DNA from 2 places in the Planococcus massiliensis genome. Region 1 is predicted to be linked to the other one. Evidence: a T-box and tRNA genes for the amino acid it is inferred to sense, from the RefSeq annotation. Region 1 holds a T-box; the other holds one or more tRNA genes.
The links. A T-box is a leader RNA that pairs with one kind of tRNA and senses whether it is charged. The one in region 1 lies ahead of alaS (alanine--tRNA ligase), so its partner is inferred to be a tRNA-Ala.

Region 1 (3,480 bases):
CAAATCGTCCATCATTTGGCGCAATTGGTTGTTGTCTTTGGCTTCAACGCGTGCAGAAAGCACCGTAATATCATTTACTTGGCGTGCAGCTGCCATAATTTCAGAAGACTGGGCATTCGAAACTTTTGCCATCAACGATTCGTTTTCGCGCTGAAGGTTTTTCATTTCCTGCTGGAACGATTGGACTTTTTGGATCAGGTCTTTTGTCGAAGATTTCAATAGGCCCGCAGTTTCTGTAAGCAAGTTTTCGCTGTCTTTCAAGTTTTCATAAGCGCCTTTGCCCGTTACTGCTTCAATGCGGCGAATGCCGGCACCAATGCCGCTTTCCGAAACAATTTTGAAGACGCCGATTTCAGCTGTATTTGCTACATGGACACCGCCGCAAAGCTCAAGCGAATAGCCGCCGATTTCAACAACCCGGACCACGTCGCCGTATTTTTCGCCGAACAAGGCCATAGCCCCCATGTCTTTTGCTTCCTGCAAGTTATGGTAGCCGGTTTGTACGGAAATGCCTTCCCAGACTTTCTCGTTGACGATTCGTTCGATTTGCTCCAGTTCCCCACTCGTCACTTGCCCGAAATGAGAGAAGTCAAAACGGAGTCGATCCGGTCCGACATAAGAACCCGCCTGATTGACGTGTGTCCCTAAAGTGTCTTTTAGTGCTTGGTGCAATAAATGCGTTGCCGTATGGTTTTTGACCGTGTGGCGGCGTTCGCTTGCATCCACTTGCGCGTGTACCGATGCTTTCGTCAATTCCCCGGTTTCCACTCTGACCGAATGGAGGTTTTGGCCATTCGGCGCTTTTTTCACATCGAGCACGACAGCTTTCACCAAGTCGTTCGTCAATTTACCGTGGTCAGCAATCTGACCGCCGCTTTCAGCATAGAATGGCGTCTGGTCCAGAATAACCTGCACTTCTTCCCCTTCATGCGCGCTTTCAGCCAACTCGCCGTCTTTAATGATGTAAAGGATTTTTGCATCTGCTACCGTTTGTGTATAGCCGATAAATTCGCTCGCCTCTTTAATGTTCCCCAGCACTTCCGATTGCGTCTGCATCGAGTTGACGTTCTGGCGCGCACTGCGTGCACGGTCGCGCTGTGCTTGCATCGCTGCTTCAAATCCGGCGTGGTCAATCGTCATGCCTTCTTCTTCCGCATATTCCTCTGTCAATTCAACTGGGAATCCGTACGTATCATACAAACGGAATGCATCTTCTCCAGGAATTTCCGAATGGCCGGCTGCTTTTTGCTGCTCGACGACTGTCGATAGAATCGCTAAGCCATCATGCAAAGTTTCATGGAAACGCTCTTCTTCCAATTTCATGACGCGGATGATGAAATCTTTTTTATCCGTCACTTCCGGATAGAAATCGTTCATGATGTCTCCGACTACCGGCACCAGTTCAAACATAAACGGTTGTTCAATGCCCAGCTTTTTCGCATAGCGGACAGCCCGGCGCAGCAAGCGGCGCAGAACATATCCGCGTCCTTCGTTTGATGGAAGCGCTCCGTCTCCAATTGCAAAGGCAACGGTACGGACGTGGTCGGCGATGACTTTGAATGCCATATCTGCCTCTTCGTCTTCGCCGTATTTCTTGCCGGAAATCTCTTCCGTTTTCGCAATGATCGGCGTGAATAGATCGGTATCGTAGTTTGTCGGAACGTCTTGAACGACAGAAGCCATGCGCTCAAGTCCCATACCGGTATCGATGTTCTGTTTCGGAAGCGGTGTATACGTATGGTCCGGATTGTGGTTGAACTGAGAAAACACCAAGTTCCACACTTCCAGGTAACGGTCGTTTTCGCCGCCAGGATACAATTCCGGGTCATTCATGTCGCTGCCGTATTTTTCGCCGCGGTCATAGAAGATTTCCGAGTTCGGTCCGCTTGGGCCTTCGCCGATATCCCAGAAGTTTCCTTCCAGGCGAATAATGCGCTCAGCCGGCACGCCGACTTCATTCAGCCAAATATCGTATGCTTCTTCATCTTCCGGATGGATCGTGACAGAAAGCTTTTCAGCATCGAAGCCCATCCATCTTTCGTCGGTCAAAAATTCCCAAGCCCAATGGATCGCTTCTTTTTTGAAGTAATCACCGATGGAGAAATTCCCGAGCATTTCGAAGAACGTATGGTGGCGCGCTGTTTTACCGACGTTTTCGATATCGTTTGTGCGGATCGATTTTTGCGCATTGACGATTCTCGGATTATCGGGAATCACGCGTCCATCAAAATATTTTTTCAACGTGGCGACACCGCTGTTGATCCACAATAATGAGGGATCTTCGAACGGGACTAAAGGCGCGCTCGGTTCTTGATCGTGGCCTTTTTCTTTAAAGAATTCGATATACAATCTTCTGATGTCTGCCGCTTTCATGTTTTTCATCGTTATTCCTCCTCAATTCTTTTAGCTAAAGCCGGTTTGGGCGGCAAGCGCGGGGATCGGGCACAATAAAAAGCCCCCATCTCTTGCGCTTGCGCAAGGGACGAAGGCTTTAATTCGCGGTACCACCCTAATTACACGGAAAACATCCGTGTCTCTCATTATGCCTTAACGCGGCGTGACGGCAGGGATTAGCTGCACTCCGGAGTAGCTTTCTAAAATCGCATGCGGAAGGTTCTTTCAGCCTCGGGAACCTTTTTCTGTACAGCTGCCAAATTATACTGTCTCCATCAATGTGTTGGTTGCTATAAATTGAATTATATAGAAAAAGGTTTCGCTGTGTCAATAGGAGCGATTAGCCGCATCATTTTGATATACGCCCGGTAATGTCGGAAATACGCTCGGTTAAAGTGAAAATACGCTCAGCAGCTAAAGAAGCTCGCTTCAAAAAAAGCGCCCGCCACATGCGAGCGCTTCCTATACTTCCATAAAATCTTTCGGCGTAATGCCTTCCATGCCGACAAGCGGATGGATGAAATGGACGTTTTCATTGGTGAGGCTAGCCGGCCCTTTTGTTTTTGGCGCAGCCGTTTTAGCTTCGGCCATTTCAAGCTCCGTTTTAGCGGCAGCTACTGTTTCAACTGGTAAAGCTTTTTCAGCCGTCTCTGTTTCTTGGACCGGTTCTTCCGCAGACAATTGCAGCCGCTTCTTCAATGTTGTCATGCGCTGCACATCGTCGGTCCGTTCAACGCCGTAGCGGAACACTTGCGGATCGCCGCAAAGAATCAAAAAGTCTTTGCTGCGAGTGATGCCCGTATACAGAAGATTGCGCCGCAGCATTTTCATATAGCCGCGGACGACCGGCATGATGACCGTCGGAAATTCCGATCCCTGCGATTTGTGGATCGAACAGCAATACGCAAGCGTCAACTGGTTCAAGTCGCTTCGCTGGTACGTCACTTCGATGCCATCAAATGATGCCACGAGCATATCCTGCTTTTCCACCGTTTCTTTCGCTTTTAAAATTGCAATCACTTCACCCATATCGCCGTTGAACACATTGCTTTCGGGCTGGTTCACGAGCTGCAGAATCTTGTCGCC
Region 2 (3,480 bases), 290 kb from region 1:
CGCGATTCTTTTTGAGCCCGTGGGAGCTGCTATACTGGCTTATTTCATACTTGGAGAGCTATTAAGTTCTTCTCAAATTATAGGCGGAACAGTGGTATTATGCGGCATAATCTTATTCGTAGCAGACTACGGAAAAATAAAATCATTCTTTTTTAGAAAAAGGGGTTGATTTTCTGCGCTCGGCGGTTTATATTTATATATGTCCTTAAGACGACCGAAAAAATATTTTAAAATAGTATTGACAACAAGTCGGACCTAAGGTATATTAATAAAGTCGCCAATGAGTGCGGCGAACATGAACCTTGAAAACTGAACAGCAAAACGTCAATAAATTACTGATCAGGCTCAGCCAGATCGAAGCGAATCGCGCGCCTTTTCGGAGGCGGCGATGCGCCAGCAGTATTGAGCAATCAACACTACTCTATAATGGAGAGTTTGATCCTGGCTCAGGACGAACGCTGGCGGCGTGCCTAATACATGCAAGTCGAGCGGAACTGGGGGAGCTTGCTCCTTCCAGTTTAGCGGCGGACGGGTGAGTAACACGTGGGCAACCTGCCCTGCAGATCCCTCAAAGACGATGAGGTAGATAGGTTCGAGGTGGAAGCGTGGCGACACGTGCAGCTGACGAATACTAATCGATCGAGGACTTAACCAACTTTGTTTACGGAAACCAGCGGTTTCACCCGTTTCAATGTCGCCTATCCAGTTTTGAAAGAATAAGGCAAAAGTTTTTTTAAAAAAAGCTTGAAATACCGGTCAGAATTGGTATAATAAAACTTGTCTTTCAAAAACTAAAGAGTCCAGTGATGATGGCAAAGAGGCCACACCCGTTCCCATCCCGAACACGGAAGTTAAGCTCTTTTGCGCCGATGGTAGTTGGGGGTCTCCCCCTGTGAGAGTAGGACGTCGCTGGGCATACATACTGGAGGATTAGCTCAGCTGGGAGAGCATCTGCCTTACAAGCAGAGGGTCGGCGGTTCGATCCCGTCATCCTCCACCATTATTTTCTCTTTCGCCGGAGTAGCTCAACTGGTAGAGCAACTGACTTGTAATCAGTAGGTTGAGGGTTCAAGTCCTTTCTCCGGCACCACTTTTTGTGAGAGCCATTAGCTCAGTTGGTAGAGCATCTGACTTTTAATCAGAGGGTCGAAGGTTCGAATCCTTCATGGCTCACCATTTTAATTTCATTATTGCCACGCGGGTGTGGCGGAACTGGCAGACGCACTAGACTTAGGATCTAGCGCCTTCGGGCGTGGGGGTTCGACTCCCTTCACCCGCACCATTTTTGCGGAAGTAGTTCAGTGGTAGAACGCCACCTTGCCAAGGTGGAGGTCGCGGGTTCGACCCCCGTCTTCCGCTCCATTTTTTTGCAGCAATTCAAAGCCGACCCATGCCGGGGTGGCGGAACTGGCAGACGCACAGGACTTAAAATCCTGCGGTAGGTGACTACCGTACCGGTTCGATTCCGGTCCTCGGCACCATCTTTGTTTGCAGAAAAAAACCGTCAGGTTTTCATCATGAATAAGCGCCCGTAGCTCAATTGGATAGAGTACTTGACTACGAATCAAGCGGTTAGAGGTTCGAGTCCTCTCGGGCGCGCCATATTTTTATAAGAAGCATCTCAGTTCGGGAAGTAGCTCAGCTTGGTAGAGCACTTGGTTTGGGACCAAGGGGTCGCAGGTTCGAATCCTGTCTTCCCGACCATTCAATGGGGCCTTAGCTCAGCTGGGAGAGCGCCTGCCTTGCACGCAGGAGGTCAGCGGTTCGATCCCGCTAGGCTCCACCAACTATATATTTTAAAGATCCTGGCGGCGTAGCTCAGCTGGCTAGAGCGTACGGTTCATACCCGTAAGGTCGGGGGTTCGATCCCCTCTGCCGCCACTTTTTTAGGACCTTTAGCTCAGTTGGTTAGAGCAGACGGCTCATAACCGTCCGGTCGCAGGTTCGAGTCCTGCAAGGTCCACCATTTATCTATTATCACGGAGGAATACCCAAGTTTGGCTGAAGGGATCGGTCTTGAAAACCGACAGGGGAGTCAAATCCCGCGGGGGTTCGAATCCCTCTTCCTCCTCCATCTTTATAAAAAATGTGTGGACTATCCTTTTAAAAACTTCTATATAATAGAAGAAACTAGTAAGACTATCATTATCGCGGGGTAGAGCAGTTCGGTAGCTCGTCGGGCTCATAACCCGGAGGTCGCAGGTTCAAATCCTGCCCCCGCAACCAAATGGTCCCGTGGTGTAGCGGTTAACATGCCTGCCTGTCACGCAGGAGATCGCCGGTTCGATCCCGGTCGGGACCGCCATTTTTATCTTTCAAATGTGGGTCAGTAGCTCAGTTGGTAGAGCATTAGATTGAAGCTCTAAGTGTCGGCGGTTCGATTCCGTCCTGACCCACCATTTATGCGGGTGTAGTTTAGTGGTAAAACCTCAGCCTTCCAAGCTGATGATGAGGGTTCGATTCCCTTCACCCGCTCCATTATACATATGGGCCTATAGCTCAGCTGGTTAGAGCGCACGCCTGATAAGCGTGAGGTCGATGGTTCGAGTCCATTTAGGCCCACCATTCCGAAGTAGCTCAGTGGTAGAGCACCGCACTGTTAATGCGATGGTCGTAGGTTCGAATCCTACCTTCGGAGCCATACTGGGGAAGTACTCAAGTGGCTGAAGAGGCGCCCCTGCTAAGGGTGTAGGTCGGGAAACCGGCGCGAGGGTTCAAATCCCTCCTTCTCCGCCAGTAATTGGCCCCTTGGTCAAGCGGTTAAGACACCGCCCTTTCACGGCGGTAACACGGGTTCGAATCCCGTAGGGGTCATATAAAAGTGCCATGCATTCAATTGCATGGCACTTTTTCTTTTGTTCAAAACTTTACCTTAACGAATGGCTGTTTCTTTAGATGAAAAAAGAGGTTCTTCAATTAAGAAGAACCTCTTTTTTCTATAGTAGATGATGAATCAAGAGCCCAATCCCAAGCAGGAAGGCAAATAAAGTATTGGTAATTCCTGTTGCCTTCATTGCTGGCATAACTTCAAGCGGCGCAGTATAGCGTTTGAAAGTTTTCACAACATTGAATGCTTTAGGGGCACTTAGAAATACTAAAAGGGTCCACGGGGTTAAATCATTGAAAATCACTAAAGCCAAGATCCATAAATATGAAATAGCAAAGAATGAAGCCAGAATCATTACTCCGACCGGTCTGCCTGTCAGGATAACCAATGTCTTTCGGCCGCTTGCAGCATCTCCGACCATATCACGGATATTATTAGTCATCATGATCGCTGCAACTAATAAGGTGCTTGGTACGGCTAGCAATGATGCTTCTACTGTGACAGACATCGTTTGGATATAGAACGCAATAATTACAATTAAATAGCCCATAACGACTCCTGAGAACAATTCACCAAATGGGGTATAAGCAATAGGAAATGGGCCACCTGTATACAAATAGCCAATAGCCATCGCTGCACCGCCTACGACGAGC

Region 2: it encodes a tRNA-Ala, which carries the amino acid that the T-box ahead of alaS (alanine--tRNA ligase) is inferred to sense. The anticodon was not compared.

What each region holds. Positions count from the first base shown of each region.
Region 1 covers NZ_CCXS01000001.1:1,940,731-1,944,210, forward strand. The annotation lists gene alaS (alanine--tRNA ligase) at 1-2,382, opposite strand, end outside; T-box leader at 2,476-2,682, opposite strand; gene recD2 (SF1B family DNA helicase RecD2) at 2,857-3,480, opposite strand, start outside.
Region 2 covers NZ_CCXS01000001.1:2,231,829-2,235,308, reverse strand. The annotation lists gene BN1080_RS11130 (DMT family transporter) at 1-169, shown strand, start outside; rRNA gene rrf (5S ribosomal RNA) at 800-915, shown strand; tRNA gene BN1080_RS11120 (tRNA-Val) at 925-1,000, shown strand; tRNA gene BN1080_RS11115 (tRNA-Thr) at 1,015-1,090, shown strand; tRNA gene BN1080_RS11110 (tRNA-Lys) at 1,101-1,176, shown strand; tRNA gene BN1080_RS11105 (tRNA-Leu) at 1,198-1,282, shown strand; tRNA gene BN1080_RS11100 (tRNA-Gly) at 1,288-1,362, shown strand; tRNA gene BN1080_RS11095 (tRNA-Leu) at 1,393-1,481, shown strand; tRNA gene BN1080_RS11090 (tRNA-Arg) at 1,526-1,602, shown strand; tRNA gene BN1080_RS11085 (tRNA-Pro) at 1,628-1,704, shown strand; tRNA gene BN1080_RS11080 (tRNA-Ala) at 1,711-1,786, shown strand; tRNA gene BN1080_RS11075 (tRNA-Met) at 1,808-1,881, shown strand; tRNA gene BN1080_RS11070 (tRNA-Ile) at 1,890-1,966, shown strand; tRNA gene BN1080_RS11065 (tRNA-Ser) at 1,982-2,074, shown strand; tRNA gene BN1080_RS11060 (tRNA-Met) at 2,150-2,226, shown strand; tRNA gene BN1080_RS11055 (tRNA-Asp) at 2,230-2,305, shown strand; tRNA gene BN1080_RS11050 (tRNA-Phe) at 2,324-2,399, shown strand; tRNA gene BN1080_RS11045 (tRNA-Gly) at 2,405-2,478, shown strand; tRNA gene BN1080_RS11040 (tRNA-Ile) at 2,489-2,565, shown strand; tRNA gene BN1080_RS11035 (tRNA-Asn) at 2,567-2,641, shown strand; tRNA gene BN1080_RS11030 (tRNA-Ser) at 2,646-2,736, shown strand; tRNA gene BN1080_RS11025 (tRNA-Glu) at 2,743-2,814, shown strand; gene BN1080_RS11020 (1,4-dihydroxy-2-naphthoate polyprenyltransferase) at 2,937-3,480, opposite strand, start outside.